Regions from separate parts of the Peribacillus sp. FSL P2-0133 genome, predicted to be linked through region 2. Evidence: predicted binding sites of a transcription regulator. Region 2 holds the regulator's gene; the other holds the start of a gene.

Region 1 (16,584 bases), 2.5 Mb from region 2:
CAACGTCCCATCAAGATCAAATAATAATGTAGTTATGTTACTGTTCATATACAGCTCCCTTTCTCTGTACCCTGTCAGTCCGATTCCATATATACGCAACGGCCATCGTTAAAACAATGGCAGTGAGTAGCCGAATAAGCAACAACGGCAAGACTGGAATCCCCAGCGGAATAAAAATCAGTGTGTCTTCTACAACAGCATGGCAGGCAACTAAAAAGATGAACGCAATCGTCATATCCTTCTTCGAAACATTATCTTCTTTAGCGGCTTGAATCATTACGCCCGCCCCATATGCCAAACCGAGAGTCAGGCCTGTAACGAAAGGCATGGAAGCATTCGGCTTCATCCCCAGGACCTTCATGAAGGGAGCCAGGGCTTTCGAGAAGGCTTCCAGCCATTTTAAATCTTTCATGATTTGAACCGCCACCATGAGCGGAATAACGATGACCGCCAGCTGACCGATTCCTGAAAGGGCTTGGAGGACACCATGTAGGAGGATTGCACCTGCTCCGTTAATCTCTGCAGCCTCCCCAATAGCCACTCCTTGGGCCATTTCAGATCCGCCCTGCCAGACAAGATTGATGACGATCGCTGATAAAAGGGCAAGCCCGATCCGTACTGTTAGGATGATCCACAGCTTGACACCGGTTTTCATCGCCACACCTGACTCGATCAATAAATTATGTGAAAAAGATAGCATCATAGCGATAATAAAAACTTCCTTCACAGTCAAATCAAGTGTTAATATGCCAGCGATCGCCGCGTATAAATTCAGGAAATTCCCTAACACAAGCGGAATTGCCGCATCCCCTGGAAGACCGATGAGATTCATCAAAGGCGCTATCAAGTTAATGATGTATGGCAATACAGGCGTATATTGAAGCACAGTGACGATCAAAGTGACTGGAAATATCACTTTCCCCAAAGACCAAGTTGTGTTCAAGCCTGAAAGAAGTCCCTTTTTAATCGAATCTACTATCACTATGCCCTCTCCCTTTACACATATTCCCTATGCATCTAAATATCGTTTGTTTGCATGCCCGCTGACCCTTCTATAGACCACTAAAGCAATGGCTACAACTACCAACACAATCGAGATCACTTGTGCGATACGCAGTGACTCCGTCAGCATCAAACTATCCGTCCGCAATCCTTCAATGTAATAACGGCCGATGGAATACCATATTACATAGGTTAAAAATAGTTCCCCCCTGCGCAAGTTCACTTTCCGTAAACTTAAGAGGATAATGACACCAGCGATATTCCAAATCGATTCATACAAAAAGGTCGGGTGATAGTACGTACCGTTTATGTACATTTGATTGATGATGAATTCAGGCAAATGCATATTTTCCAGGAATGATCTTGTTATTTCTCCCCCATGCGCTTCCTGATTCATGAAATTACCCCAACGGCCAATCGCCTGCCCCAACAATAAGCTCGGTGCAGCAATATCCGCCAGCTTCCAGAATGAGACTTTCTTGACCTTGGCAAAGACGATGGCAGTCAGCACCGATCCAATCAACGCACCATGTATGGCAATTCCGCCATTCCATATTTTTATGATATCCCCCGGGTTTTGTGAATAGTACTCCCATTGGAAGATCACATAATAAATACGGGCACAAATGATCGCGATTGGGACAGCAAACAAAATCATATCCGTAAATATTTCCTTATCAAGACCTCTTCGCTCTGATTCCCTCAAAGCGATAATAAGACCCAATAACACACCGAAACCGATGATCAGTCCATACCAATGTACCTGGATGGGGCCTAGATCTATCGCGATTGGATTCAGCGGCTGTATTCCTTGTTCCATTTTGTCCCCTCTTTTCCTATAACCTTTTAAAATTCATCATGTTCCGGATCTGCAATGGCATGGTTCAAGCGATCTGAAAACTGTTCCGCAGCATTTACACCCATTCGTTTCAGGCGGTAATTCATGGCTGCCACTTCAATGATAACTGCTAAATTTCGCCCTGGACGGACAGGTACGGTAATTTTCGTCACTTCCGTATCGATGATTTTCATTTTTTCTTCATCAAGACCAACCCGGTCATACTGCTTGTTTTTTTCCCATAGTTCCAGATTGATGACAATTGAGATCTTTTTATTGCTTCGGACTGCCCCAGCTCCAAAAAGTGTCATTACATTTATGATTCCCAATCCTCTTATTTCAAGAAGATGTTCGATTAAATCTGGGGCATTCCCTACTAGCGTATCTTGGTCTTCCTGCCTGATTTCGACGCAGTCATCGGCTACGAGACGATGACCCCGTTTCACCAATTCCAGGGCTGTCTCACTTTTACCGACTCCGCTTTTCCCGGTGATCAACACCCCTAACCCATAGATATCCACCAATACACCATGAACAGCAGTAGTTGGTGCCAACCTGCTTTCAAGGAAATTGGTCAGACGGCTGTATAACCTTGTTGTCTTCATATTAGATCTCATCACAGGAACGGATTCCCGCTCAGAAGCTTCGATCAATTCTATCGGCACTTCCTGACCACGCGTAATGATGATGCCTGGAGTAAAGTCCCTGCACAACTCTTCCATCCTCTGTATTCGCTCCGGTTCATTCAACCGATTAAAAAAGGACATCTCCGTCATACCTAAAAGCTGTACTCGATCCGCGGGATAATAATCAAAAAAACCGGCTATTTCAAGTCCGGGACGAGATAAATCACTCGTGACTATTGGTCGGTTAATTCCTTCTTCCCCACTGATAAGTTCTAGACCGAACGCTTCTACTATATCCTTTGTACGGACTTTTGCCATATATCTTTCCTCCTTTTGGAGCGTTGCTATTTTTCGAGATACTTTTTCTATTTTAGCATTTTTCTGTTAATAACCAAACAAAGCATTATCGATTTATTGTTTTTTTATTCACTGCACCCGGATTATGAAAGCGGGAAGGTCTCCGTGAACAGGAAAGAGATGAGATGAAACTACATGAATCCTAAGAAAGCCCGCAAGTTTATATTGGCGGGCTCACTTTGTACACAAAAGGCATCAGAAAACGTATCTTTCATCAAATGATGTTCCCAAACCAACTCCAAAGCAACACCTTCAACTCCTTAGTTATAATTTCTATCCAAATTGTACAAGCCCTAAAAAAATGTAGGCAAACTCGATTTTCACCGAGTTTGCCTACATTCAGAGCCCGCCAGTTATATCAGCGTGCTTTCTTTTTCTTCAGGAAACCGTTATCGCTGCCGTCTTGGTTTCTGCAAAAACATGGAGCACAGGAACCTCTTCCTTAACCGTCTTAAACTTAAGGACCTTCTGAACCACATCACTTTTCTCTTCGATGATGGTCATCCCTTCCAAAGTTACATTAAAGCTTCCTAAATTTGATTTCAACTCTCCTTCGATCGCCTTACCTGTTGGCAGGGTCAGCTGGACTTTTCCAGTGATTGACTTAGCATGGATCGAATCGCAATCCATCCCTGAATTCGTACAGATGATTTCCCCATTGAAAGTTTGGACATCCAATTTCTTGAAGTATCCATCGGCATTAATCGCTCCATTCAGGGTCTCGGCTTCCAAGTCATTAAAGTTGGTATCCGCAATGGTGATCATCCCGTTAGCTGTTTCAAGCTCACACGAATCACCCGTACCCTGCATGATATGAATGGCACCATTCGCCGTCTTCGCTTTAAGGTTCTCTGATTTCAATGATTCAGTCGTGATTGCGCCATTGAACATCCTTATATGGATATCCTCATATTCCTTCCTTGGAATGTACATGATCGTATCAACCTTTATGGATTTTTCACGAACCTTGAACCTCAATTTTCCATTTTCAATAGTGAAATCGACTTCTTCCAAAAAGTTCTTCCTAGCTTCTTCTATATCTTCCACACGGTATACCTTAGCTTCGCATTCAACCCTGACATCATTATGGTCCCATGCGGCGATTTTTATTTTCCCATTTGCTATATCCACATCAACTTCATTCAGGAAATCATGATCATGCTGGAAAATATGACTGACCTCCACAGATTTCCCAAAATTGAAATCAAGGTCCGTTTCTTTGATTTTCTTAAAAGCACTTTCAACGAAATCAATAATCTTTTCTTTCGATGACTGGATATTCTTCTTAAACGTATCCTGAGTGCTTCCCTCGCTTTTCTTATCCACGACTACCGTCGATAATTCATTTTGCAATTTCTGCTCTTTAGCTTCACTTTCCTGACTGGCTTTATCTAATTCTTCCAATAAGCCCATGGCTTCTTCCGCTGATAACTTTCCATCCTGAATCATTTCTAAGATTTTCTTTCTTTCCTCCTGCATGAACATTCCTCGCTTTCTTCTATCATTTTATTCATACATACGCCCAGATATCTAAAAAGTTTCATAAATACCGTTTTTCCCATCATTCGACAAAGGGAAATGACAATTTCCGAAAAGGGAGATGTATGATTTCCCCGGAAATATCTTGTTTTCCTATTCTTTAATCAAATGATTGATTAAATGCGCACCGTCATTTTTCTACAAAAAAACAAGCCTGATGGCTTGTTCCAGACTGTAGATAAACTTGAAGAAAAGCCGGTTTGCCTACAGTTTTTTATAATAACCGTTCCAAATGATTTCAGAAATCCGCTCCCTTTCCGCCGACTGTCTGCCAAGCCTCCTCGACGCAAGCGCCTGTGGGGTCTTGGCTAGCCAGTTATTCGGCAGGAGTGTTGCAAATTTCTTCAATCCAATAAGGATTACAGTTAAAAAACATGAAGGATAATCTAGTCTTATCTTAAAATCATGTCTCGGGATGACGTTCCGAACCTCTGATTGTAGACAGATTCTAAGAAAAGCCGGTTTGCCTACAGTTTTTTATAAAAACCATTCCAATTGATTTCAGAAATCCGCTCTTTTTCCGCCGACTGTCTGCCAAGCCTCCTCGACGCAAGCGCCTGTGGGGTCTTGGCTAGCCAGTTATTCGGCAGGAGTGTCGCAAATTTCTTCAATCCAATGGATTACAGTAAAAAAACATGAAGGATAATCTAGTCTTTTTTTTAATGATGGTTCGGAATGAGACCGTTCCGAACCCCCTTTTTTCTACAAACAGAAACAAGCCTGATGGCTTGTTCTTTTAAGCATGTTCATGCTGAGTTTCTTTTTCTTCAATCCAATTTTCCATACGAATTTGATCACGGGTAAGTACAGGTTTTAAGTATTTTCCCGTATACGATTCGGAAACTTCACATATTTTTTCAGGTGTTCCATAAGTGACGATTGTTCCGCCCTTATCTCCGCCTTCCGGTCCCAGGTCAATAATATGGTCCGCCGTCTTGATGACATCCAGATTATGCTCGATCACCAGAACTGTATCCCCATTGTCAACCAGCCGCTGCAGAACCTGGAGCAGCCTTGCTATATCGTGGACATGAAGTCCGGTAGTTGGTTCATCCAAGATATAAAAGGAGCGCCCAGTGGAACGGCGATGCAATTCAGAAGCAAGTTTCACCCTTTGCGCTTCACCGCCTGATAAAGTGGTAGCAGGCTGTCCAAGCTTGATATAACCCAAACCAACATCATAAATCGTTTGTAGCTTCCGTTTGATTTTTGGGATATTTTCAAAGAAACTAACGCCTTCCTCAACTGTCATATCGAGGATGTCGGAAATGTTTTTCCCTTTATATTTCACTTCAAGAGTTTCCCGGTTATAACGTTTCCCATGACAGATTTCACATGGGACATAGACATCTGGAAGAAAATGCATTTCAATCTTGATAATGCCATCACCTCGGCATGCTTCACAACGGCCGCCCTTCACATTGAAACTGAACCTTCCTTTTTTATAACCGCGGATTTTCGCTTCATTAGTCGAGGCAAATACATCACGAACATCATCGAATACACCCGTGTAGGTAGCTGGATTCGATCGTGGGGTTCTGCCGATCGGTGATTGATCAATATCAATGACTTTATCTAAATGCTCAATTCCCTTGATCTCACGGAAATCGCCTGGTCTGGCTTTTGCCCTATTCAGCTTTTGAGCCAACGATTTATGGAGGATCTCATTCACTAATGTACTTTTCCCTGATCCAGAGACTCCTGTAACGGCTGTAAAGACTCCAAGTGGGAATTTCACATTAACGTTTTTCAAATTATTTTCCTTGGCACCTTTTATTTCAATGACACGGCCATCATTTTTCCGGCGTTCCAATGGCAATGGAATGAATTTCTTCCCTGCTAAATATTGGCCCGTTAAGGATTTAGGGTTATTCATGACCTCTTCCGGAGTACCAGCGGCCACTATTTCCCCTCCATGCGCTCCTGCTCCAGGACCAACATCAATCAAATAGTCCGCAGCAATCATCGTATCTTCATCATGCTCGACAACAATCAGGGTGTTCCCGATTTCGCGCATATTCTTCAATGTTTCGATCAATCGATCGTTATCCCTCTGATGCAGCCCTATTGAAGGTTCATCCAAAATATAGAGTACTCCCGTCAATCGGGAACCGATCTGCGTAGCCAATCGTATACGCTGCGCTTCACCGCCTGATAATGTTCCCGCTGCCCTGCTCAACGTCAAATATTCCAAACCTACATTAGCCAGGAAACCGAGCCGCTCACGAATTTCACGTAAAATCAATCTCGCAATTGCAGCTTCCTTTTCAGTCAAATCAAGCTCATCGAAAAATACTAACGCATCTTCCACTGATAAAGCTGTCGTTTCACTTATATGGACCCCTTGAATGAGCACGGAAAGACTCTCTTTTTTTAATCGATGACCCTTACAGGTCGGACAGTGATGTTCTGACATATATTTCTGCATTTGCTCACGAATATAGTCTGAACTCGTCTCCTTGAAGCGCCTTTCGATGTTTCTTAACACTCCTTCAAAAGGAATATATCCTTCTTGCACTCTTCCAAAATCATTTTTATAGCGGAAATGAATCTTATCTTTACCTGAACCAAGCAAGACCTTATCCATCTTCTCTTCCGGTAAATCTTTAACGGGCACATCCATATCTATCCCATAATGGTTGGCTACCGCTTCAAGGAGCTGCGGATAATATTGAGAACTCGTCGGCTCCCATGGTGCAATCGCATGTTGGCGGAGGCTTAATTCGTTATTCGGGATGACCAGATCACGGTCCACCTCAAGCCTCGCCCCCAAGCCATCACAATCTGGGCATGCCCCAAATGGGCTATTGAAGGAGAACATTCTCGGCTCTAACTCTTCAATCGAAAATCCGCAGTATGGACAAGCATGATGTTCACTGAACAGCAGCTCTTCCTCACCCATGACGTCAATGATGACTTTGCCTTCGCCAAGCTGCAAAGCACTTTCCAATGAATCTGCGAGCCGCGCCATGATACCCTCTTTAATGACGATCCGGTCTATGATGACTTCAATTGAATGCTTTTTATTCTTTTCGAGAGTGATCTCCTCGCTGAGATCATGCATTTCCCCATTCACACGAATGCGGACATATCCTTGTTTCTTAACTTCCTCCAAGACTTTTGCATGTGTCCCTTTTCTGCCCGAGACAAGCGGTGCCAATACCTGAAGCTTGGTTCGTTCAGGGTAATCAAGAATGCGGTCCACCATTTGCTCAATCGTTTGTGAGGTGATTTCAATATTATGGATCGGACAGGTCGGCCTGCCGACCCGTGCAAATAACAGCCTTAAATAATCATAGATCTCCGTAACAGTCCCTACGGTTGAACGAGGATTTCGACTGGTCGTTTTCTGGTCTATGGAAATGGCTGGTGACAAACCTTCGATCGCATCGACATCCGGTTTATCCACTTGGCCTAAGAATTGACGAGCATAAGCGGACAGTGATTCTACATAACGTCTTTGCCCTTCTGCATAAATCGTATCAAAAGCCAAGGAAGACTTTCCAGATCCGGATAATCCGGTCAGTACAACAAGTTTGTCTCTCGGTATCGTGATATCAATATTCTTTAAATTGTTGGCCCTGGCGCCTTTTATCACAATTTTATCCATTGCCATGTTTCGTCACCCTTCCGCTTTCAACTCTAGTAATAAATCACGCAGCTCGGCAGCTCGCTCGAAATCCAGTGCCTTTGCCGCTTCCTTCATTTCTTTTTCCATGCTCTCCATCACTTTTAAACGCTCTTTTTTAGGGAGCTTCGCGAGGCTTGGTGCAAGGTCTTCTTTATACTCTTCGCCTTCTTCGGCTACATGAGTCGCCCTTATGGAGTCACGGATATCCTTTTGAATGGTTTGAGGCATTATTCCATGCTCTTTATTATAATCTTCCTGGATTTCACGGCGCCGCCTCGTTTCATTGATGGCAAGTTCCATCGAATTCGTGATGCGGTCTGCATACATGATGACGTGACCGTTGGCATTACGGGCTGCACGGCCCATTGTTTGAATAAGCGAACGTTCCGAGCGAAGGAACCCTTCCTTATCGGCATCCAGAATGGTCACCAACGACACTTCCGGTATATCCAGGCCTTCCCTTAAAAGGTTGATTCCAACGAGTACATCATATTTGCCCATTCGAAGTTCCCGGATGATTTCTATCCTTTCCAAGGTCTTCACTTCCGAATGAAGATATTGGACCTTGATGCCGATTTCCTTTAAATAATCAGTTAAATCTTCGGACATCTTTTTCGTCAAGGTCGTAATGAGCACACGCTCGTTCTTTTTGACGCGCTCCTGTATTTCACCGATCATGTCATCTATCTGCCCTTCAATCGGCCGCACTTCTACCGTCGGATCCAGCAATCCGGTAGGACGGATGATCTGCTGAACCATTTCTGGCGTATGTTCGAGTTCATATGGTCCCGGAGTTGCAGAAACGAATATGGATTGATGTACCTTTTTTTCAAATTCTTCAAATCTTAGCGGGCGGTTATCTTTTGCAGACGGCAGACGGAAGCCATGATCGACGAGCACTTGCTTCCGCGCCTGATCTCCATTGAACATTCCGCGGATTTGCGAAAGGGTTACGTGTGATTCGTCCACGACCAATAGGAAGTCCTCTGGAAAGTAATCCATTAAAGTGTATGGTGTCGCACCTGAGGGACGAAGGGTTAAATGGCGGGAATAGTTCTCGATCCCTGAACAAAAGCCCATTTCCCGCATCATTTCCAAATCATAACGGGTCCGCTGCTCCAAGCGCTGTGCTTCAAGGAGTTTTTCATCTTCCCTTAATTCCTTCAATCGCTCTTCCAGTTCCGTTTCGATATTTTGAATGGCTATCCGCATTTTCTCTTCGCGGGTTACGAAGTGGGAAGCCGGGAAAATCGCGATATGTTCCCGTTCACCAGTAATTTCACCAGTCAGGGCATCGACTTCACGGATGCGGTCAATCTCATCCCCGAAAAACTCGACCCGTACGCAATGTTCATCACGTGAAGCCGGGAAAATTTCGACCACGTCGCCGCGAACGCGGAAGGTCCCCCGTTGGAAAGCAATATCATTCCTCTCATATTGAATATCCACGAGTCTGTGCAGCAAGGCATTCCGGTCTATTTCCATGCCTGTTCGGAGGGAAACAACCATCTCCCCGTACTCTTCAGGGGAACCGAGCCCATATATGCACGAAACACTGGCAATGATGATGACATCTTTCCTTTCGAACAAAGATGAGGTTGCCGAGTGACGCAGTTTATCGATTTCATCATTGATGCTTGCATCTTTTTCGATGAATGTATCCGTGGATGGAACATAAGCCTCTGGCTGGTAGTAATCATAATAGCTAACGAAGTATTCAACGGCATTATTAGGGAAGAACTCTTTGAACTCACTGTAAAGCTGCCCTGCCAACGTTTTATTGTGGGCAATGACAAGAGTCGGTTTATTGATTCTTTGAATCACATTGGAAACGGTGAACGTTTTCCCTGTCCCCGTTGCCCCCAATAGCGTCTGCATTTCCTTGCCTTCCTTAATCCCTTCGACCAGCATTTCAATCGCTGCCGGTTGATCTCCTTGAGGAGAGTATTTTGAGACTAACTCAAACTTATCCTTCACCAAGCATAGCCTCCTATTGAAATATTTTTATATGAAAACGGGACATGCCTATATCCCTTCTATTTATTCCGGTTTAATAAAGCATATATACACATTCTACCACATTAGCCTTAAAACAAACCAGCAATAAGCGAACATCCATTCTATTTTTGTTTTATGGAATTCATGATGTGTTGAGGGGAATGACATGTTTGAGTACAAAAAAAGCACCTTTAGTGTCAGGCGCTCTTGGATGTACGTTTCATCATTCTTTTTGATAACCAAAATCCAACTGTCAGGGATAAGGCATCGACGATGATCAATAAGTTTGTATGCGTATAACCTTTATATGCAGAAGCTGTAATCAAGGCAACAGTTAAAACAAGGCCCACGACATTGTTATAGGTGACTCTTGAAAATAGCATGACAAGTAGACAAGGAAGGAAAAGGGCAGAAAGAATTTTAATCATTTTTTCATCTCCTTTATAAGAGAAAAATAGAGTAGTTTCAGTTTAAATGATTATCAAGTTTTTTGCCAATCAATTTCCTACTTGATTTTCAAGGCATCATCAGAAGAGCATTCCACATATCCTCCAATTATGCCCATAAAAAAAAGAGGCAAACCCCTTTAAAGGGAAGTTTGCTTCTTTTCAGCCCACTCAATATGGATCCGCTTCATGTCCTTTTCTAACGGCGTCCTCAGGGTTATCCGTCCCACCCAGAGGTTTTGAAGAGTCCGTATGTTCAGAAGCCGCGGCCAGTCCCTCTTTCAATCTGCGGCCATACTCTTCATCGGCCTCTTCGGCAAGAGCTATCATTTTTTCCTGAATGCGCTTGTCGGCAGGAGCCAATGCCGCCACTAAATTGGAAATTAAATCGTCTTTTTCCCAATCCTCGAATTCACGGAATGTTTCACCAGCCTGTTTCGTATTGTTTTGGCGATCGATTGTCTCACGAACAAGTTTCCCTTCCACCATAGGTGTATACTCCTTGCCCGTCTGCTTGGCTTCTTTCAAGCCGCCGACAGTTGATGGTTCGTAGTTGATGTGGGGGCTTTGGCTGCCTCTGCCAACTTCATATTGCATCTGTCCGCCAGTCTGATTCGTGGCTGTTGGTTTCTTTGGAGCATTAATCGGCAATTGCAGATAATTCGCACCAACACGGTGGCGCTGTGTATCGGAATAAGAGAATGTACGTCCCTGTAACATCTTGTCATCAGAAAAGTCCAGTCCATCCACTAGGACACCGGTGCCGAATGCAGCCTGTTCTACTTCAGTGAAATAGTCTTCAGGGTTTTTATTCAAAACCATCGTACCGACATGCAGCCATGGGAACTCATCTTTCGGCCAGATTTTCGTATCATCCAGCGGATCAAAATCCAACTCAGGATGATCATCATCACTCATGATCTGTACGTTGAGATCCCATTCAGGATAGTCCCCGCGTTCGATCGCTTCATATAGATCCTGTGTGGCATGATTGAAATTCGTAGCTTGAATTTCATTTGCCTCTTGCTGTGTCAGGTTCTTGATCCCTTGTTTCGGTTCCCAATGATACTTGACAAGCACCGCTTTCCCTTCCTCATTGACCCATTTATAAGTATTGACCCCTGACCCTTGCATCATGCGGTAGTTAGCTGGAATGCCCCATGGGGAAAACACAAAGGTAATCATATGGAATGTTTCAGGTGAGCTCGAGCAAAAATCGAAAATCCTCCTGCCGTCCTGAATGTTCGTGACCGGATCGGGTTTGAAGGCATGAATCAAATCCGGGAATTTCATGGCATCACGGATAAAGAAAATTTTCAGGTTATTGCCTACAAGATCCCAGTTTCCATCCTCCGTATAAAATTTAACCGCAAATCCCCTGGGATCACGTAACGTTTCCGGGGACGTCCCTCCATGAATAACAGATGAAAATCTCACGAATACCGGGGTTTTTTTACCTTCTTCCTGAAAAACCTTCGCTCTCGTATATTTTGAAATAGGCTCTTCCCCCGCTTTACCGGTCGGAACGAAATAACCATGTGCACCTGCACCACGGGCGTGCACCACCCGTTCAGGGATACGCTCCCTATCGAAGTGGCTGATCTTTTCCAGGAAATCATAGTTCTCAAGTGTACTAGGTCCTCTGTTTCCTACAGTTCTAAGACTCTGGTTATTCGTTACCGGGTGCCCTTGCCTGTTCGTTAATGTTTCTTTCGATTCATCATTTGGTTTTTTGGATTTATCAGACAAAAATATACCTCCTCTGTTAATAAAAGCCACAATACTAGTATACTTTCCCCTTTTCCCTATATTTCACTCTTCAATCTTCAAATTTAATTGAAATTAGTTAAATTCCCCCTATATATCGCTGATCATATGTTTATGCCATTAACAACTGGTGTAAATCATATAATGATAAGTAAGCTTTGAAGCATTTAGTAGAAACATGGAGGAAGCATACCCATTTTTGTATATGACAACAGCGCTCCATTATAATGAACTAAGGATAAAATATTCAAAAAGCGGGGTGCCTTCATTGGACGAATCAATTTTAGGAAGACTTGGCAGGATGATGACTGGAAAAACCGGTCGTTGGGTTGTCATTGCTGTATGGATAATTGCAGCAATCGCATTAACCTTCACATTGCCTGCCGTAAATGATCGAACAGCAAATAATGCCGCAGACTTGCCCGAAGACTCACCTTCTGTCATGGCTGATGAACTTATTAAAGAAGAGTTTCCAAAATCCTCTGGATTACCTGCCCTCCTTACATGGCATCGGGAAAGTGGACTGACAGAGGCCGACTTGGCTGAAATCCAGTACCTTTCCAAAGAACTGACAGATAACCCATTGACACAGCAATCTTTTTTACCGCCGCTTCATGAAATTCCGTTGCCTGCTCTTCAAGGATCGGTTTCAGAAGATGGAACGACTTTCGTACAGCCGCTTTTCTTTAAAGAAAAGACCGAGACTGAAATTCTCGAAAAAAATCTTGAAAGCATTAATGAGAAAGTATCGGAACGCATTGGATCTGACCCATTCAAGGTCCCGACAGATTCAGATGAATTATCCCTTCGAGTGACAGGCCCTGTAGGAATATCCGTCGATGCAACCGGTTTATTTTCAGGTGCTGATTTCAAATTGCTATTAGCGACAGTAATACTTGTACTTGTCGTCTTATTACTTATTTACCGCTCCCCGCTTTTAGCCATCATTCCTCTAATCGGAGTAGGCTTCGCCTATATTGTCACGAGCCCTATTCTTGGATTCATGGCAGACCATGGTTGGATTACAGTCGATTCACAGGCAATTTCAATAATGACCGTATTATTATTCGGTGCCGGAACGGATTATTGTCTATTTTTAATTTCTCACTACAGAAGTGAATTAAGGAATCATGAAAGCAAACGGAAAGCCATGATCGCCGCATTTAAAGATTCATCAGGCGCCATTGCGATGAGCGGACTTACGATCGTCATCTCCCTGCTAACATTGCTTGTAGCCAAATACGGAGCCTACCACCGTTTCGCTGTACCATTCAGCTTGTCCATTTTAATCATGATGCTGGCAGCTTTAACACTTGTACCGGCATTGCTTTCTGTATTCGGAAGGGCTTCCTTCTTCCCGATCGTTCCGCGTACTCCTGAAATGGAAGAAGCACGGGCTAAGAAAAAGGGAAAAGCCGTCAAAAAGCATAAAGGTGGCCGCATCGGTAAATGGCTTGGTCATATCGTCACGACCAAGCCATGGACTGTCATTCTTACATGCCTGATCATCTTCAGTGTTTTAGCTGGATATTCTTCACAAATAAAATATTCATATGATATTCTCTCTTCCTTCCCTGAAGATATGAACTCCCGTGAAGGCTATTCTGTCATTTCCGACTCGTACTCACCGGGCGAACTGGCACCAGCCACAGTGGTTATCGATACGGATGGTGAAGATATCGATTTAGCGCCGGCATTAGAGAGGATGAATATTGTTGAAAGTGTTGCCGATCCAGTCACAAGTAAATCCAATAAAGATCTGCAATCCTACGACGTCACATTCAACTTGAACCCATATGCTATCGAGGCCATTGATTCCATTCCGGAAATCCGCACAATGGCGGAGAAAGAATTGAAGGCCGCCAATATATCTTCCGTTGATGAAAAGGTTTGGATTGGCGGGCAAACTGCGACGCAATTCGATAAAAGGGATACCGTAAAATCCGATGAGTTCATGATCATCCCGATCATCATCGTCCTGATTTCCCTGCTCCTCTTAGCCTACTTGCGATCTGTGACAGCCATGGTGTATTTAATGGGGACAGTCATTCTCTCATTCTTTGCAGCAATGGGCTTAGGTTGGATAATCCTGCACTATTTCATGGGTGTCGATGCCATAGAGGGGACAATTCCACTTTATTCTTTCGTATTCCTGGTTGCGCTTGGAGAGGATTATAACATTTTCATGGTTTCAAGCATTTGGCGTAAGAAAGAAACGATGCCAATCCAGCAGGCCATCAGAAAGGGCGTTGCCGAAACAAGCGGTGTCATCACTTCGGCCGGAATAATCTTGGCAGCGACTTTTTCCGTTCTAGCCACACTTCCGATTCAAGTATTGGTTCAATTCGGGCTCATTACTGCTCTTGGTGTGTTAATGGACACATTCATTGTGCGCCCGTTCCTTGTTCCTGCAATCACCGCCCTACTTGGCCGCCGTGCTTTTTGGCCGAGTAAAGTGACCAATCATGAAGAGAAAGAACATGTCAATTAATTAAGGTGTCAGCTTTATTCTCCTTTCTAAGAGAAAACCCTGTGCTCCATAAATGCACAGGGTTTGAGTTTGTAGACAAAAGGGTTTTACCTAAAATTTTAAAACAAAGTTGATTGGAACGGAAGGTGCGAGACTCTTGCGGGAAAAGCACGTCGAGGGGAGACCCCGCAGGCGCAAGGCGCCAAGGAGGCTCCCGGACCGCCCGCGGAAAGCGAGTGCCTGGAGTGGAAATCGACGTTCGAGGTTTTATAAACCTTCATAAAAACTAAGACAAACTTGATTTTCATCGAGTTTGTATACAGTCTGAAAACCCTGTGCTCCATAAATGCACAGGGTTTTTCATGTTTTCAAAATTAAGGAAAACTTTCAGTTGACACTATTGCTTCCACCTCTTATAATTACATTAAGTTAAGATATCTCAAATTAAAGATATATAAATTCAAGATTAATAATCAGGAGGAATAAACATGACAAATACAAAATGGACAGTCGACCCGACTCACAGTGCTATTGAATTTTCCGTAAAACATATGATGATCGCAAAAGTAAAAGGAAGTTTTAATAAGTTCGATGCAAGCATTCTAGCAAACCCATTGGATCTAACAACTGCAGAAATCGATTTTACCGTTGATGTGGCCAGTATTGACACACGCAATGCAGACCGGGATAATCACTTGCGTTCCGCTGACTTCTTTGATGTAGAAAACAATCCTACTTTAACATTCAAATCAACAAAAATCGTGAAAACGGATGAAGATGAATACGATGTAACCGGAAATGTGACTCTTAATGGAATCACACAAGAAGAAACTTTCAGCATCACCTTCGAAGGCCAAGGGAAAGATCCATGGGGAAATGAAAAAGCTGGATTTAGCGGAAAAGGGAAAGTCAAACGCAGTGATTATGGGCTAACCTATAACGCGGCATTAGAAACAGGCGGCGTACTGATCGGCGATCAAATCACGCTTACCATTGAAATCGAAGCAGCTAAAGAAGCTTAATGAAAAGAAGCAGCAGCCATCCCTAGGATGACTGCTGCTTTCTACAATTATCGGATTTACGAATTCCTCGTTTTATATAGTAAATAAATGAAGTATGGTGCCCCGATGCTCGCTGTGAAGACACCAGCCGGTATTTCCAAAGGTGAGAATAAGGTCCGTCCAATTAAATCCGCCACCATAACCAGGATGCCACCAAGCAAAGCTGAAGTGGGCAGTAACACTCCAAAACTCGAGCCAACCAGCCTTCTGGCCATGTGGGGTGCCATTAATCCCACAAATCCTATTCCGCCGGCAAATGCCGTGGAACCACCAATCAAGGCCGTGCTGATCATCAATAATGCAAACCGCTGTTTTTGGACATGTCCCCCAAGCCCCGTTGCAAGGTCATCGCCTAGCTCCTGTAAATTAATATTCCTGGCATACAGGAAGGCTATTAACAGGAATAGAATCGTCCATGGTGCCAGTACAGCGATATTATTCCAGGTGGAGTTAGACACTGACCCCGTGATCCAAAGGTTGGCCTGGCTCGCTTGATAGACTGGGCCAAGAATCATCATCATCGTAGTGAGTGCCTTCATTAAAGCCATCACCCCAATCCCGATCAACACAAGCCTTATCGGGGGAACTCCATTTTTCCAGGCTAAAGAATAAACAAGAAAGGCCACGACCGTCGCCCCAATGAATGCAGCTAACGGCAGCCAATTGATGCTCACCGTTAAAGAATGATTCTTATCGCTAAAAATGGCCAGGAATCCAACGACCGCTACAGTCGCTCCTCCTGTTATCCCCAAGATATCCGGCGAAGCAAGCGGATTTCGAATCATCCCTTGAAGGATTCCTCCAGCTACTGCAAGGCCCATCCCTACTAACAGGGCAACAATTATTCTA
Region 2 (16,584 bases):
CAAGTGATTTTCGATTTAAATTCCCCTTAAAATCAACTACATATACTATTTTCCCTAGGTACTAGTCTACAGTTCATATCAATTTTTATCAGAGTCTTCTCTTACAGTTTTTTGTCTTCTATTCATTATTGGACATGGCAGTGTTTGGAGTAGCTGCTGGTTCTGTGAAAGCATTTATTCTTAAGAAAAGAAGCAGCAAGAATTTTTACTGAAACAGTTAATAGCCGATTAATAGCATGGGGAGCACCTGCTCTTACTGTTAGTGCTGTTTATGCAATAAACTATGCTATTGTATATTTTGAAATTGGAACTAGGGTAGCTATATACCACGGAATCGATTATAAACCTAAGAATGGAAGGATAAACTTTTAATTGTTTAAAATTATTAAATTTTATCATTTAGAAATAATAAACTTCGTTTTAGATTAGTATATTTTTTTATTAGATTCTATGTAGTGTTTTCCGGATGGCAGTACACATTATTTTTTTAAATATACTTCTACTTTGGTTACCATTTTGTATTTAATCGCTCTCTATAATACGACAGAAAAAGACAAAAAAATAATCTTTACGGACAATATAAAAAAAGTGCCTAAGAAGCAAATAAGTGGTCCCGGTATTGTCATTTTCTTAAGCCCTCTTTGGCTCTTTTGGGCGTGGAGGCTTTCCTAGTTAGTCCTCTAAAGCTGTGATTCTGGAAGAGTGGTTTCCTCCTTCCTTTTACAAGCATTCCGTAAAGAAAGCCCCTTTCCTCGCCAAAATCTCCGATTGTATCTGTCCTTAAGACTTAATTGCTGGTAATGAAAATTCGTAAGTCTTTCCCCTTTGTCATTTTCCGAAAAAGCTTGGAAATAGATTACTCAGTTATTCATTCTTTTCAAGGATTGAATTTGAAAATACTCCACTCATCTAAATGATCCTTCCATAAACATAAAAACCCCGGACAAGGAACACTTTTATATGTGTGTCCGTTGTCCGGGGTTATTTTTTCCAAGTATATTCATTCCATAATGGTTTTGAACACCATTATGCATTTTTTATTTCACTAATATATGACGTCTATTTATTCAATCCCTGGAAACCATCCTGGAGAGTGGATGATCGCTTGCCATAATGGGTCTGGAATATCAAGTTGCTGCTGATTATCCTTGTTTATTTTTGTCACGATTTCTGCTTCCCTGCCTTGTTCCACTTTTTGTACCCATTCAGGATCGATTATGATTTCACGGCCTAATGCGATTAACGGAACCCCCGATTGCAGTGCTTTGATCGCATCATCCGCTGTATAGATTGAACCAACACCAATTAAGGGAACTTGATCTCCGATACGTTCTTTAATAATCTCTATCCTAGGTCGGTCAACGTCTGTTCCCCGTCTTGCTTTCGACCAGAAATCCATTAATGAAACATGAAGATAATCCAGATCCTTTGATACAAGTCCATCAATTAATGCAAGTGTATCATCCATGGTGATTCCTGGTGTTTCCTGTTCCTCAGGTGAAAAACGATATCCTACGATGAACGGATCCTTGGCATGTTCAGCAACAGCCTTTTTCACTTCATCCACAACCGCTAATGGAAAAGTCAGGCGCTTTTCAAGAGAGCCTCCCCACTTGTCTTCACGACGGTTTGAATGAGGCGAAAAGAATTGCTGTAGCAAGTAACCATTTGCACCGTGAATCTCGACACCGTCAAATCCCGCTTCAATGGCACGTCGGGTGGTTTCACCAAAGTCGAGAATAATCGATTCTATTTCCTTTTCAGATAGTGGGCGCGGAACTGCTTTCCCTTCTCCTTCCGATGGAATATTGCTTGCACTGACAACATCTCCATTTACTAATTCCGGTGGTACCTCACGTCCGCCATGAAAAATCTGAAGAATTGCCTTTGCACCTTTCGCTTTAATCGCTGATGCCAAACGACTTAGACTAGGTATCAATTCATCCTGATCTCCGCCAAATTCCCCATGAAAACCTTTGCCATTAGCCGTCACGTAAGTACAAGCCGTTATAACCATGCCGACCCCGCTTGACCTACGTTCATAATAATTAACTTCGGCGTCGGTTACAGTCCCGTCAGGATTAGAAGAGAAATTTGTCATAGGCGCCATCACCAATCGATTTTTCACTTCTAATTTCTTTCCTAAATTGAACGATTCAAATAATGGTGTATATATAGAATTCATTTAGTAATCCTCCATTTAGTTACTACCATGTTGGTTGGTATAAGTCCTTAATTCACAATACACATCCGCATATTATGATAATTATTATGAACATGCATGTTTTGTGATTAATGCCGAAATGGCTTCTTTTGGCTGGAAGCCAATAGCTTGATCTACCTTTTCTCCATCTTTGAATAGAATTAGAGCTGGAATTCCCATCACTCCATATTCGCTTGTCGTATCTGAATTTTCATCCACATTAAGTTTTACGATCTTAACCCGATCACCCATTTCCACATCAATTTCATTAAGCACTGGGGCAATCATTTTACACGGGCCGCACCACGGTGCCCAAAAATCAACCAATACTAAACCTTCCTTGATTTCACTAGCAAAATTATCATCTGTTACATGTTCTATTGTCATGATCATTTCCTCCTTGTATTATCCGAAATATTTATGGTCTTTACTCATCATCTATTTAAATCAAGTTTAGCGATTCTATTACCCGGGATAAGAAACTCTGATATCCGCGCATTTATTTTCGGATGAATTTTGATGGATTCCAATTTACCGGATAACTCCATAAACCATGTTTCATCTTTAGAAAGTAACGCTAAATCAATTAAGGCCAAAAGATGATTTTCGTTACTGATTTCTAGATCCGGCAGTTTTTCAGTCCATTTACTCGGAATCCAAATCGATTTCCCAACCGCTTTTTCATTGTCACTTTCCACCACATTCACTTTAACGATTTCTCGACTATCACTTACCGTTTCAATGAAACCATGGATAAGTTCCCCATCTCTTGATTTTCCCTGTACCCAATCCCCATTTTTGAACTGATCGTTTTCAACCATTTCCATAACACCCCTTTTATGTTCATTTGATATTCAAACTATAGTTATTAACTGTAATAATAAAATATACATTTAGTGCAAAGAAAAAACTAAATCAATATCACGGACATTGTTTAATTTTTTCCAAAAAAGTGCTGAGAGTTATATCTTCTAAATATTTTTCAAAATATAATTCAGCTTCATCGAATATTTGATTCATGACTATCTGGGTATTGGAAGATATGACACATTTTTTCTCCGGATCACCTGTACACCACTTTGGTTTCAATGTCCCATGTGAAACAGTTATATAAATATCTGCCAAACTTACCTCTTCAGGGTTACAGTCTAGAATATAGCCTCCGCCAACACCTTCTTTAGTTTTAACAAATCCTTTTTTTCTTAAGCAGCTCATCATCTTTCGAATCCTTGCCGGGTTTGTACAAACGTTTTCTGCGATAGACTCACTGCTTGCCATATGATCTGGTAGATAAGCTAAATAGACCAAACTATGCACAGCTATTGTAAAATCACTATTCACTTTTCGCATCCTCCTCAAGAAGATTACTGTAATAATAATATTTACAGTTGATAAAGTCAAGTCAAAAAACTCAACAGCTTCCTCAACTGTGTTGATTAATTTATTGTTTTAATGAAATCCCCCCTACACAAAGGAAAGAGGGAATGATTTTTAGAGAGATATTTCCTTGTTGAGAAAGATTCAATGCTGTATATGCCGATATTAGATTAACCTAGATTGCTCACTTTTACCCTGAGGATGATAATAACCTTTTGAAACCTTATTATCACCTATTAACCCAAAAGAAGTTAAATACCCCTATACCAAAACTTCAGATGATATTATCGTAAAAGTTACAACTTCAGCCATTTGCGGTTCTGACTTGAGCTTGATTCATTAAAGTATTCCAAATAACCCACGGATTATGTGTTTTTAGCCATAAGCCAATGGGGGCTGTCGAGGAAGTAGGTCCTGGTGTAAAAAATTCCCTAAATAAAAAATAAGCACTCGACCAATTCAGGTTAATCGCTCTTCTATTTATAAAGTTCATTCAAATCAAAAACACCCGATTACTTGGATGCTTACCTTTAATCAATTTTATATATTAACTAACTCTCTATTGTCTAAGTGCTTAAATAAAAAAGATTAAGAGAAAAGATTTTTATTTTTTACATTAACATTTAGATTTCCTTCCAAAACAAAAACCACCTTTACTGAATCATTCATTCAGAAAAAGTGGCTTAAGAAACAAAAATGAAAGATAAACCAAAATTTTATATAAAATCGGTGGAAGAATTCAGTCTAAATGGATCAACCAGTTCGATATTATATAAAATTTTGCATCCAATCTTCCAAGAACATTGATATATCAAAGTTTCATGCTATCTTATTTTGTTTGTTGTTTATTCATGGCGCTCATCATTTGATTAATTTTCTTTTGGGATGGTTTCATACCCATTTGCATCATCATCATTTTCAACATCTGTTCGTTAATTGGCGGATTTTTCTTTAAGTAATCCATCATGTATTTACGAGCGATGAAAAATCCCAGCACTACTCCAGCAATCAATGCCAGTACGCCAACTAGAATGTAAACCCACATACTATTTCCTCCTTCATGTTGTCTAACATCAGTGTACTAGACCAAAGGTTATTATACAATACCCGCTACCGAAAAGTCCCCCATTTAGACAAATTTTCTTTCTTTTATCGGTTTTAACCAACCGTATTTTTCATGTTCGAAATCAATGGCCAGAAAACTCGCTTCATATTTTCGAATACTTTCAAAGAAAGCGGTCTCCGCTTCATAATCTCCTTCAGCTTTAAGAGTAATGGACTCATTTTGAATGATTAAAACGGCTTTACTTGTTCCGTTTGTTTTTTCTAAATAGTATTTTCCATTTTGAGTCCAATAATTCATCTTTTTTTGCAAACGTTGTTCAATAGCTACCTGCAACTGGTTAATCGGGACTGTTTTGGTGACATATTCGATTTGTTTTTGCAAAATACTCTTCAGTCTGCCCCTTGCTTGAATATACTCCAAAAACAAATTGAAAAATAGCTTTTCTCTTCCATAATAATGATGGGCAAATTCATCTTCGATTAAATAAATTTGATAGGTTCTCATCAGCCAATGCCTCCTAGCTCTCCTATTTTGGTCAAGAAAATATCTAACCACCAGGACCCTCTCCACTATTTTCCACTATTGATGACTTTCCCCTTTAACTGACACATTTAAACGAAATTTATTTATTCTCATTATATATTGACAAACTAAAAAGATATGTTGTTTGTTGGAGAAATTTTCTTCTTTTTTTGTCGAATGGAAGATATCCTTTAGAATAGGAACACATTCAATATAATATAGGATTGTATTTGGTAAAAAAACTGACACCAATCCAATTGGTGTCAGTCCCCATTACTATTATTTAAGCATTTCCTTAACTCGAGCAACTACATTTTCTACAGTGAAACCGAATTCCTCCATGATTTTACCGCCTGGTGCAGAAGCTCCAAAATGATTGATGGCCAATATTTCACCCTCATCACCTGCATAACGATCCCAGCCAAATGGTGAAGCCACTTCGATAGCTAGACGTTTTTTCACTGCCGGATTGATTACGCTTTGTTTATATTCTTTAGATTGAGTTTCAAAACGATCCCATGATGGCATGCTGATTACCGAAACATCAATTCCTTCGTTCGCTAAAGATTTCTGTGCTTCCACAGCCAAGTTCACTTCGGAACCAGTCGCAAGAAGTAATGCATCGGCTACTTCTTTCTTAGAAGCAGAGATGATGTAAGCACCTTTTGAAACACCTTCATACGCAGTTTCGGAAGTGTCTTTTATTGTTGGCAAGCCTTGACGAGTCAGTACAAGAGCAGTTGGTTTATTTGTAGACTCCATTGCCACTTTCCAGGCTGCTGCCGTTTCATTGCCATCAGCTGGACGTATTACCCCTAGGTTAGGCATTGCGCGCAATGATGCTAATTGTTCGATTGGCTCATGAGTCGGTCCGTCTTCCCCTACAGCAATGCTGTCATGAGTGAACACATAGTTTACAGGCAGTCCCATTAGTGCTGCCATTCTTATGGCAGGACGTAGATAATCAGAGAATACAAAGAATGTTCCTCCGTATACTTTTAATCCACCATGAAGTGCCATTCCATTTAAAGCCGCACCCATAGCGAATTCACGTACACCGAACCATATATTACGGCCACTGTAATTACCAGGTAATAGATCTGTCTCACCTTTTATGGCAGTATTATTCGATCCGGCTAAATCTGCAGAACCCCCAATGAAGCTAGGGACCTTTTTGGCAATCGCATTTAGTACTTCCCCACTTGAAGCACGGGAAGCTAATGTCTTACCTTCTTCATAGACTGGAATTTCCTGATCCCATTCAGCAGGCAGTTCACCTTTGATGGCAAGCTCCAATTGCTCTGCTAACTCAGGATGTGCTTCTTTGTAATTTTTAAACAATTCATTCCAAGCCTCTTCTTTTTGAGCGCCTGCATCAACAACAGCTTCATTGAAGTGTGAATACACTTCTTCCGGAACATAGAAGTCCTCTTCGAATGTCCATTTATATGCTTCTTTTGTCAATTTCAGCTCATCTGCACCAAGCGGAGCGCCGTGAACAGCAGATTTACCTGAACGGTTTGGTGAACCGTAACCAATAACTGTTTTCACTTCGATTAATGTTGGGCGTGCATCATCGGTTTTCGCTTCTTCAATCGCTTTAGCAATTTCCTGAAGATCGTTCCCATCCTCAACGCGGATATATTGCCATCCATAAGATTTGAACCGGTCTGCTACGCTTTCACTAAATGATTGACTTAAGTCTCCGTCAAGGGAAATATCATTAGAATCATATAAAACAACAAGTCTTCCGAGTTGTAGATGTCCAGCTAATGAAGCGGCTTCTGCAGAAACACCTTCCATTAAATCCCCATCTCCACAAATACTATATGTATAATGATCGACCACATTATAAGAATCGCGGTTATAGCTTTCTGCCAAGTGACGTTCTGCCATTGCCATTCCGACTGCCATAGCGATACCTTGTCCAAGCGGCCCAGTAGTTGCATCTACACCAGCCGTATGTCCGTATTCAGGATGTCCTGGAGTTTTACTGCCCCATTGGCGGAAACTTTTCAAATCATCGATAGATAAGCCATAGCCCGATAGATGAAGAAGGCTGTATAACAACATAGACCCATGACCAGCTGAGAGAACAAAGCGGTCTCTATTAAACCAATCTGGATTTTTCGGGTTATGGTTCATATATTCTGTCCATAGTTTATACGCCATCGGCGCCGCACCCATTGGCATACCTGGATGGCCAGAATTAGCCTTTTCAATTGCATCAATCGATAATGTACGAATCGTATTAATAGAAAGTGCATCTAATTTATCTAACATATCGTAAAAACATCCCTTCCTGTAATGTACCTCTTTATATTATAGTGACAAGCTTAATATCACAACTAAAATCACTATTTACTGCCCCAATATTACAATTTTCTAGAAATAAGAGAAGTCCCCTATTTAGATTAAACTAAATAGGAGAATACATACATGAATGCACTCTCATTTTACTCCAAAATGCTAATAGAATCCTCAAATGGAATGTTCCATCAGAAGAATCCAAGCTTTATTAATGTAAGTTTCTTTTTTCTTTTATATTTTTTATCTTTTGAGGAGTGACATCATTACCTTCTGGATCCACGACTTTCACATGCTCCAACGTATTGGTCATGGACTTTCTGAATGTTTCCAAATACTCACTTCTCAATTGGGTTTGCTCTTTTGCCTCAACTTCCGTCAAACCTTCAGCCTTTGCCTTTTTAGAAAGTTCATTAATACGGGCTAATTTTTCTTTTGATAACATAATTTCGCTCCTTCATAATCTGCGGATATTGTCATGGTATTAAAAAAATAGCGAAATTACAAGTTCTATGATTGACTTTCCAGTGTATTCAGTTGATGTTCGAGGAAACGCCTGTTCACCGTAGCCTTAGATACATTGTATCCAAAGCCCCTTAAAGTTGCTGCGATTTCTGCAAATGTCAATCCATTGGCCCGAAGTTTAATAATTTCCTCTATAGGAATCTCCTTACGGTCCCTTCCAGTGGAATTCCTTTGATTCTGAAGATTTTTTTGAGGACGATACCCTTTTTCAACAGCCCTTATCATCCCGCGCTTTATTTTAAGATTATGTAGTTTCCTTTGATATTCTTCTACAATTCCGACTATCTGGATGACCATCGCATCCGAATCAGATAGCTCAAGTTCCCCATCGTGTGAGAGCGTATAAATTTTCACATCTTCTTTAAGGATGACATGGAAAAGGGCTATTTTGGCATTTCCTCTTCCCAGTCTTGTTTCGTCCTGGATTAATAGTACTTCAGCTTCTTTGGTTTTAAAAAGTTCGAGCATGTCAAAAATGCCATCCCTATTCAACTCATAACCACTTGCCTGTTCTTTTATTATGGAAATGACTTCAACATCCATCTTTTCTGCCAATTTGACTAATTCATCTTCTTGCCTTGCCAATGATGTTTCCTGTGACTCTTTTTCTGTGCTGACCCTACAATAGATTACCGCTTTCATAATACCCTACCTTCACTGCTTACTGCTCACTGGCCAAATTCTGGACAAGTTCTTCCCCTTTAACTGGAATGACGATGACTTGACCAGGTTTAATCGAATCCGCCCTGACTCCATTATGCTCTTCTATCCAACCAATGAATTCTTTTTTTGTCAAATTTGCTTCTTCATATTCTTCGGCAATTTCCCATAGGGTGTCACCTTCACTTACTTCTATAGAAAGGAAATCATTTTTTTGATCATTGTTCAATGTACAAGAGAATAAAATTGAAAAGATGAATACTGATCCCGCTAATAGAATCGTATAAATATAATTTTTGTATAATTTTTTCATAAATATCCCTCCAAAGCGAATGTTCGTTCGTATGTTATGATCAAATTATAATACGAACGTTTGTTTCAGTCAACAACAAAATTCGAACTTATGTTTGTATAGAGTTGGGGGCCATGCTATAATATAGCAAAGAACATTGGGGAAGAGGTGCACAAATGACTAAACTATCAAAACGGCAGCAAGATATTCTTGATTTCATTAAAGAAGAGGTCCGCCAAAAAGGGTATCCACCTTCCGTACGGGAGATTGGCGAAGCAGTGGGACTTGCATCAAGTTCAACAGTACACGGACATTTATCCCGCCTGGAAAGTAAAGGCCTGATTAGACGTGACCCAACCAAGCCAAGGGCCATTGAAATAATGAATTCGGAGGAAGCGAACAATATTCCCAAAGCCAATGTCGTGAACGTGCCGTTACTTGGAAAAGTAACAGCGGGCATGCCCATAACGGCCATCGAGAACATAGAAGAATACTTTCCGCTTCCCGAAAGCATGGTTCCACATGATGACCATGTATTCATGCTGGAAATCATGGGTGAAAGTATGATCGAAGCTGGAATTCATGATGGAGACTATGTCATCGTCAAACAACAAAGCAATGCCAATAATGGAGATATCGTCGTGGCCATGACGGAAGATGATGAAGCCACTGTAAAACGATTCTTTAAGGAACCGGATTACATAAGGCTTCAGCCTGAGAACTCAAATATGGAACCAATTATTTTACGAGATGTTTCGATACTTGGAAAAGTAATAGGCTTATATAGACAAATACACTAAAAGCGCTAACCGCGCTTTTTTTGTTTGTTTAATTTATGTCCTGAATTCTCTCAATATGCATATGGAAGAGTAGGTTTTGATATATTTTTTTAATAGAATCCATTTTCATGGGAATATCACATCTTTTATAACGGATGTAAGTACTTTGGCAAGAAGTTCATTCAAATAAAAAAGGAGAGCGTTAAAAAATACCGCTCCCAGTTAAAATTCATTTCACTCTTAATCTTTGGTTCACTTTAATAAGGTTAAGATCGACCAAGTCATTCCACTTTTGAATCTGCACTTGTGTAGAACCATATGCTTTTGCAAGCGCAGAGATGGAATCCCCCTTTTTGACAATATGATAAACCTCCTCATTGCTTGCATCATATATAGTTAAATCGCTTGTTTCGATAAGGTTCACCAGTTTTTCTGTATGTCCATCAAAAATGAGTCCGATATTTCGTTCATTATTTTTACTATAGATAAACATACTTATGTTGGCTAGCTCCGTGTATTATTAAACCATTCCTGCTGCCAACCAGAAAAAGCCGTCAATCCATATAATTATATGGATTGATGGCTTTAAAATTGAACTCTGAAAATCTTCAAAACCTGGTTGCATAACCTTTTATTTATTAGTTTTAAATATGAATTTATTTATTATTGTATAAAGCCTTGATAAAAAGTGAAAATTAATATTGAAAACTACAATTTAAGGTGGTGAAATTATGGACTTCCCAACCATCCATACAAACTTTTGGGATGCGGTAATAGCCATTCCGATCATCATGATTCTTACTCAACTTATTAAGGTCATTTTTCATATTCATCCAAAATTCATCCCTACCATCGCTTTGGGTCTTGGCTTATTCATTTCCATTTTCATCAGTCATCGTAATCACTTGGTTGCAGGGATTTTCATGGGCTGGTTTTATGGCTATGCAAGCATTGGCAATTATTCTGCACTTAAAACTGGTATTTTGTCTTATAGAGGCACTTATCATAAGACAGATTAAACCCTTTGTCTCTCGCTGCAATTCATCAATCTCTAGTATTGCAAGGAGCCCGACTTTGCTGCTGTCCTCATCGAACATCCGTCAAATTAATATCTATATTAACAATTACAACCTGAATGTTTCCTTTGGCTGAATCACCAACTCCCAAGTTAACCATACCTTTAAACATTACCCCAAAAATACCTTTTCAATTAAGATAAGGTATTCATTTAGTAAAAAAAGGAGGTTCGGAATGCTCTTATCCCGAACCATGATTTTAATGGATGAAACCCTACCTGATTGAAGAAATTCACGACGCTCATGCCGGAAAACTGACTTTTCTTCGAATTTGATACCTTCTCAATAAGAGAAGGCATTTCACTATTTCTCGATATAGACCGAACGAACCAGCGTCCGGGTTCTTTCACTGCCATCCACATTTTTTTCCTTGACGTCAATTGTTACATTATATACACCTGACTTAGGCACTTCTGGAAGGGTACCAGTAAAATTTTCGGTCTCCATTACCTTAATAGAGCTTTTCCTACTAATTTCATTACCGGTTTCATCTACTAAATGAACCAAAAATGTTGTGCTGATTGGCGTTTTTTTATCATTCATTGGATTCTTTATTAAAAATTTTGCATCTTTTTGCTTAACTTTTCCGGCCATACTTAATGTAATGGGATTCTTTTCGTTAAATTGTGCTGTGAACAGGTAGGCGTCTTTTGGCGATTTAGTCTTCATTCGCACTTTCCAGTCACCGATTTCGAGGTTGTTTCTATTGAATGTTTGGATGGTTGCACCATTAAAAAAGGAAGTTTCATTTTTGGCTGAATCAACCTTTAAGGAAGGTGAATATTTTTTATTGGATGGAGAAATCAATTCAACCTCGACATCATCTGAGGCTGTATATATGGTTATATTACCCGGGGCTGATTCATTTACATGGAAACTTTGTTCAATCCAAACATTTTGTTTCAGGACATCACCCAGAACAGTTTGAGCGAGTGCGGTTGTAATGACATCATCTTCAACTCGTTCTTTATAATTGACATTAAAGTCAGGAATCCCAGTGGTGGAAGTACTCCTTAAATAGGGTTCAATTCTTGAAAATACAGCTGAACCGACTCGGATATTGTCGTGATCAAAGTTGGGATCCGTAAATAAATGTGTTGCGTAGGGTATTTTTGTACTCCATACATTTACTAGACCATCATTTTCGCCATATGAAGATAAATATTGTCCACCCATTGATAAAGCTGAAAGAACCGGGCCTCTGTTCATACCTGCCACAGTGAAATACATGTTTTTACGAGAGTTAACATGGTTATCCGTGACAGAACGAAATTCCGCCATTTTACCAACTTGTAAAGAATAAGTTCCATCATCTTTTTGACCTAATAGGGAACCAAGCCAGCCCGCATACCAGCTATAAGCCAAATCAGCAAGGTAAGAACCATGATGAGGGGAAGCTAAAGTGATGACCCTTCCAACATATTGGTGTGCTCCATAGTGTACTAGAGCCGCTTGGGTGTCTGCCCCCCCTTTGCTGTGAGCTATAATATTTACTTTTTCGCCCCCGAAATGGTTACTGATTTCAGAAAGCATTTGCGCTAAAAGCCTTCCATTAGCATATTGGCTCACTGATCCATTTCCAGCTGAATCATGAAGCTGAACAAAAACCGTTTGGTAGCCTGCTTCATACGCCTTAGTATACATATCATTGATCCCATGATATTCCGTTTCACCGTACCAGCTGGTTGAACTGCTGTTTCTTCCTTGAACAAACACGATTGGTGGTTTCTCTTTGTCAAGATTAGGAGGAATGCTTCCAAGAAACCAATCCCCTGGACTGAAAGTTTCGGAGGGCGGCTTCAATTTCCCTGCTGAGGAAATGTCTGGCTTAGCCATAATTAATATGGTTAGAATGAGGACAAGAAAAACGACATAATTGATTACATTCCTTTTCAATTGTTATCTCCTCCAATATCCTATGGTATTTTTTCGAACTCATCCTATTATCAATGCCCTCCTTCCCAGGACTTCCATAGCCTTCATTATTATATAATTGTACTTTTGCATACCATTACCTGCCACCTTCATAAAGATGGGATAAAAAAACTAGAAGAAGTTCATTAAAAATGGAGATAAAGTATGAAGATTCGCTTTCAATTCATTTAGGTATGCAGTCTTTTTCATTTTATGAAGACGTACTTACGGAGGAAATCGGGATGCTTCAAGTTCACAAAAATGAGAACAAGCCCTTATCCTGCAAAGGATAAGGGCTTGTTCATCCATATTAACTTTTCCTTCGAATTTGCCATTGTCCAATTGCTCCTATTCATGGTGTTTTGAAAATCCGACCTATACATTCAGTAAATAAAAATGTTTCACAGCAATTGGCTGTCATTCATTGGGATCTCAGTATCAATCGTCTATTTTATATAAAATATCAGCATACAGCCCTTTTATTAAGGAACACCCCAGAAGTTTGGATTTTTACTCCTTTAAATTCTCCCTCCTACATACGCGTATTTCATCCTGAGAACAGGATCAATAATTTCAGTGATAAGCCAATTTGACAACACCGTCGTGTACGATAATATCCTCAATGACCTCTCCACGAATTTCCTTCCAATCTTAAATGTGCTAACGGCAGCAGCTCCTACTGCAACTTCCCTTTCCACTTTCTTCACCTTCTTTCCATCATTCCTTGAATCTTGTCCCATGGAAGTTAGGATTGTAATTGATTAGACTTTACATTCCGAATGGCCACTCTGTTGAAGAAACGCTGGTACACTTGAACTTTTAACTACATTTGAAGTGTAGGTGAGGGTCAAAAAAAATGATCTCGTCGATTGAGAATCCTACACATTCAGCAAATAAATAAGCCTTATCGATTCGCAAAGGAATCTTATATTGCTCATAGTCAATGTAAGTCCTCTTGGCCATTTTCAGCACTTTAGCCATTTCATCTTGAGTTAATCCTTTATACTTCCTCGCTTGTTTAAGTGTGAACTTAACGTTTGTCATATCTTGTCACCACCTGTCTAAAAAAATAATATCACACTTGAAGTATAGTTTCCAACAATTTTTCGCAAAATTCACGCACTTTAAGTTTACTCACTTTCACTCATAGTGTATATTCAAGTAAGAGGTGAAGAAATATGCACATTGGTGAACGGATTAAAATGTTAAGAAAAGAAAGAAAAATGACACAAGAAGATTTGGCAAATATATTAAAAGTGGCCCCAACGGCAGTATCGGCCTGGGAATCCGGACGGAATAAACCTTTAATGGATAAATTGAGCATGATGTCCACATGCTTTGAAATACCGCTATCCCACCTCATTGAAGGAGCACCTGTCGTTAGAAATAATCCTGGAATGGAATTCCTAAATGAAAAGAATGTAAGATTAATTGGTGTTTACGGAAATATCCCTGCTGGGGATCCTAATTTTACCAATGAATATATTGAAGCCTATATGCCGACATTAAATTCGATGCTAAAATCGAATAAAGAATATTTTTTCCTTAGAGTGAATGGCAATAGCATGAACAAAGAATTCAGAGACGGATCATTGATTCTCGTTGAAAAAACAACCTACGTCGGAAACGGAAAAATTGGTGTGGTTTTAGTAAATGGTCACGATGCTACAGTCAAAAAAGTGAATATCAATGAAGAAAACATCACACTCACTCCCTGCAGCACGGATCCTTTTTATGAAGAAAAAACCTATAACATCAAAAATGATAGAGTCCGTATTTTAGGAAAAGTGGTTCAAGCCATTAAAATATACGATTAATATCCAACTCGAGGATTTCTTTATAAAATGGAAAATAAAGGAATAATGAGCAACAATACATAGATTCAATTTATTTTATTTGCTGATATATTTTAGGTACAAGCCATTATGGTTTGTGCTTTTTAGTATTGTTCTTTTTATATTTCATTACAAAGAATCCATTTAAATTTTGTGTCAGCCTATAATAAAGCATAGCTTACATTAGTTAAGAAGTGGAATAACCAACATATACAATTCCCACAGAACCAGTTTTCTTAGACCATTTACTGATGAATTAAAAAAACGATCACTATAGTAATATTGAATCACCTGCAATTATCAATCGGCGATTTAAAATATCCTATCCGTTTTCCCCAGATTACTTTGTCATTGAGTGAATGCATTTGGAAACTATATGCGTCCCAGGACGCATTTTTCAGTAAATTTCCCTTTCATGCAAAAAGAATGAAATTGTCTATATTGTGCAATCATATTATCTTATTTTTATTATTCGATTCACATCTTCATATAAGATTCTTATAATTGATGAATAAGCATTTGCCTCTGTAGCTCTAGAAGGGAAGAGCGCCGGAAAACATTGTAGCCACCGGGTCGCAAGGTAAGGGTTTCAGAAGCACCGAAAAGCAAATACGCTGAGGCAGGTGGAATTCCTGCCGGTGAAAATCCGTAGGGAAGCGTGTTCTCCCCTAGCCTATGCTTACGAAAGGAGTGCGGGTTCGAATCCCGTCAGAGGCTTGTTTCCTGAAAAATGCGATTATATATAATCCCAGTAAGTGAACCCCATTTGCACAACTCCACTTTTGCCTTCTGTGCAAATTCATTATTTTCCCCTTTCACTCCCTCCACTATTATCCAAGTAATGGATCAAATCAAGACAGTAGAATGTACATTATCATTTCATTTCATTACATACATATTCTTGAACCTGGAAAAGCCCCTCTCTTTTTGAGAAGGGCTTCCTGCGTGGAGTGCTTCTGGAAGTTATAAATAATTTAACCAGTCAATTATTAATTATTCATTTAACCCGCAACTTCTGGTTTACTGTAATGGTGTACTGACTGTCAAGTCCGTTCCAATCTTTAATTTGCTGAACCGTACTGCCATAAGCGGTGCTTAAGGAGTATACGGTATCCCCACTAACGACAGTGTGGTATACAGCTGTACTTTTCTTTGTAAGATTGAAGCATTTAACTAAACCGTTTACATGTCCGCGAGCCAGTGATTCGATAAAGGAAGCCGTTTTCAATTTGCCTGCGTCATTGACATTATCGATAAATCCATTTTCAGACAGGAGTGCAGGCATGTCCGTTTCACGGAGTACATGTAAATCCCCTGTATTTTGTCCTCTGTCTTGGATGTTGATAAGCTTCATAACCTCTGAATGAATATGATCTTGATACGTTTTCGAGATTTGGTTAGTGGACGTATAGATGTAATCCTCGTACCCAGTTCCGCCGCCGGCATTAATGTGGATGGAGAGATAAAAGTCAGCTCCCCACGCGTTCGCTGCATTCGTACGATCGTTTAAGGAGGGGTACGTATCTTGGGTCCTGCTCATTTTCACATAAACGTTATTATATTCTATTAATAAGATGTCTTTTATTCGAGTTGCAATGGATAAAGTTAAATCCTTTTCTCTTAATCCATTCCCCACCGAGCCTGGATCCGTACCCCCATGGCCAGGATCAATAAATACCTTTACCATTTCTATCACCTCTATTAATCTTATGTTATGTATGAATAAATGCTTGTACACATAACTATCGGATTAAAGAAATTTCAAAATAATATAGAATTCTTCATCTCGCCTTCCGTTCCAAAAAAAATACACCCCAAAAGGTGTTTTTTGGCATATAATATTACGACATTCGCCAATGGACGAAAATTTTTTGAAAAAGTTATCTTCTATTTTTTCACTTTGGCATCAGGAATTATTGGAGATAAGCCATAAAAATAGTGTTGGAAGGAGATAGAGAGATTTAAGAAAAAGTCAACATTAACAATAATGCTCTAACAAAAAGCTTACAATTTATTGGTGATGGTTTA

The links. The regulator LexA, encoded in region 2, represses DNA repair genes until DNA is damaged. The targets are predictions, from matches to a motif close to CGAACATATGTTCG.
Region 1: a site for LexA is predicted at 10,102-10,115, ahead of uvrB (excinuclease ABC subunit UvrB). Genes of this name have one in related genera too.

What each region holds. Positions count from the first base shown of each region.
Region 1 covers NZ_CP150254.1:5,472,587-5,489,170, forward strand. Annotated here, with positions in the region: gene ppaX (pyrophosphatase PpaX) at 1-48, opposite strand, end outside; gene MKY17_RS26540 (nucleoside recognition domain-containing protein) at 38-982, opposite strand; gene lgt (prolipoprotein diacylglyceryl transferase) at 1,010-1,822, opposite strand; gene hprK (HPr(Ser) kinase/phosphatase) at 1,849-2,784, opposite strand; gene MKY17_RS26555 (DUF4097 domain-containing protein) at 3,202-4,302, opposite strand; gene uvrA (excinuclease ABC subunit UvrA) at 5,099-7,978, opposite strand; gene uvrB (excinuclease ABC subunit UvrB) at 7,985-9,970, opposite strand; gene MKY17_RS26570 (CsbA family protein) at 10,189-10,419, opposite strand; gene MKY17_RS26575 (catalase) at 10,609-12,186, opposite strand; gene MKY17_RS26580 (MMPL family transporter) at 12,506-14,695, shown strand; gene MKY17_RS26585 (YceI family protein) at 15,163-15,696, shown strand; gene MKY17_RS26590 (iron ABC transporter permease) at 15,753-16,584, opposite strand, start outside.
Region 2 covers NZ_CP150254.1:2,132,967-2,149,550, reverse strand. Annotated here, with positions in the region: gene MKY17_RS10360 (NADH-dependent flavin oxidoreductase) at 1,064-2,185, opposite strand; gene trxA (thioredoxin) at 2,270-2,590, opposite strand; gene MKY17_RS10350 (IDEAL domain-containing protein) at 2,638-3,024, opposite strand; gene MKY17_RS10345 (Rrf2 family transcriptional regulator) at 3,125-3,544, opposite strand; partial or broken gene MKY17_RS10340 (alcohol dehydrogenase catalytic domain-containing protein) at 3,816-4,002, shown strand; gene MKY17_RS10335 (YneF family protein) at 4,410-4,625, opposite strand; gene sirA (sporulation inhibitor of replication protein SirA) at 4,710-5,150, opposite strand; gene tkt (transketolase) at 5,448-7,451, opposite strand; gene MKY17_RS10320 (DUF896 domain-containing protein) at 7,687-7,920, opposite strand; gene MKY17_RS10315 (recombinase family protein) at 7,986-8,642, opposite strand; gene MKY17_RS10310 (LysM peptidoglycan-binding domain-containing protein) at 8,662-8,973, opposite strand; gene lexA (transcriptional repressor LexA) at 9,129-9,752, shown strand; gene MKY17_RS10300 (LysM domain-containing protein) at 9,961-10,224, opposite strand; gene MKY17_RS10295 (hypothetical protein) at 10,463-10,750, shown strand; gene MKY17_RS10290 (hypothetical protein) at 11,111-12,643, opposite strand; gene MKY17_RS10285 (helix-turn-helix transcriptional regulator) at 13,541-13,765, opposite strand; gene MKY17_RS10280 (XRE family transcriptional regulator) at 13,900-14,538, shown strand; gene MKY17_RS10275 (N-acetylmuramoyl-L-alanine amidase) at 15,554-16,243, opposite strand; partial or broken gene MKY17_RS10270 (alpha/beta fold hydrolase) at 16,568-16,584, opposite strand, start outside.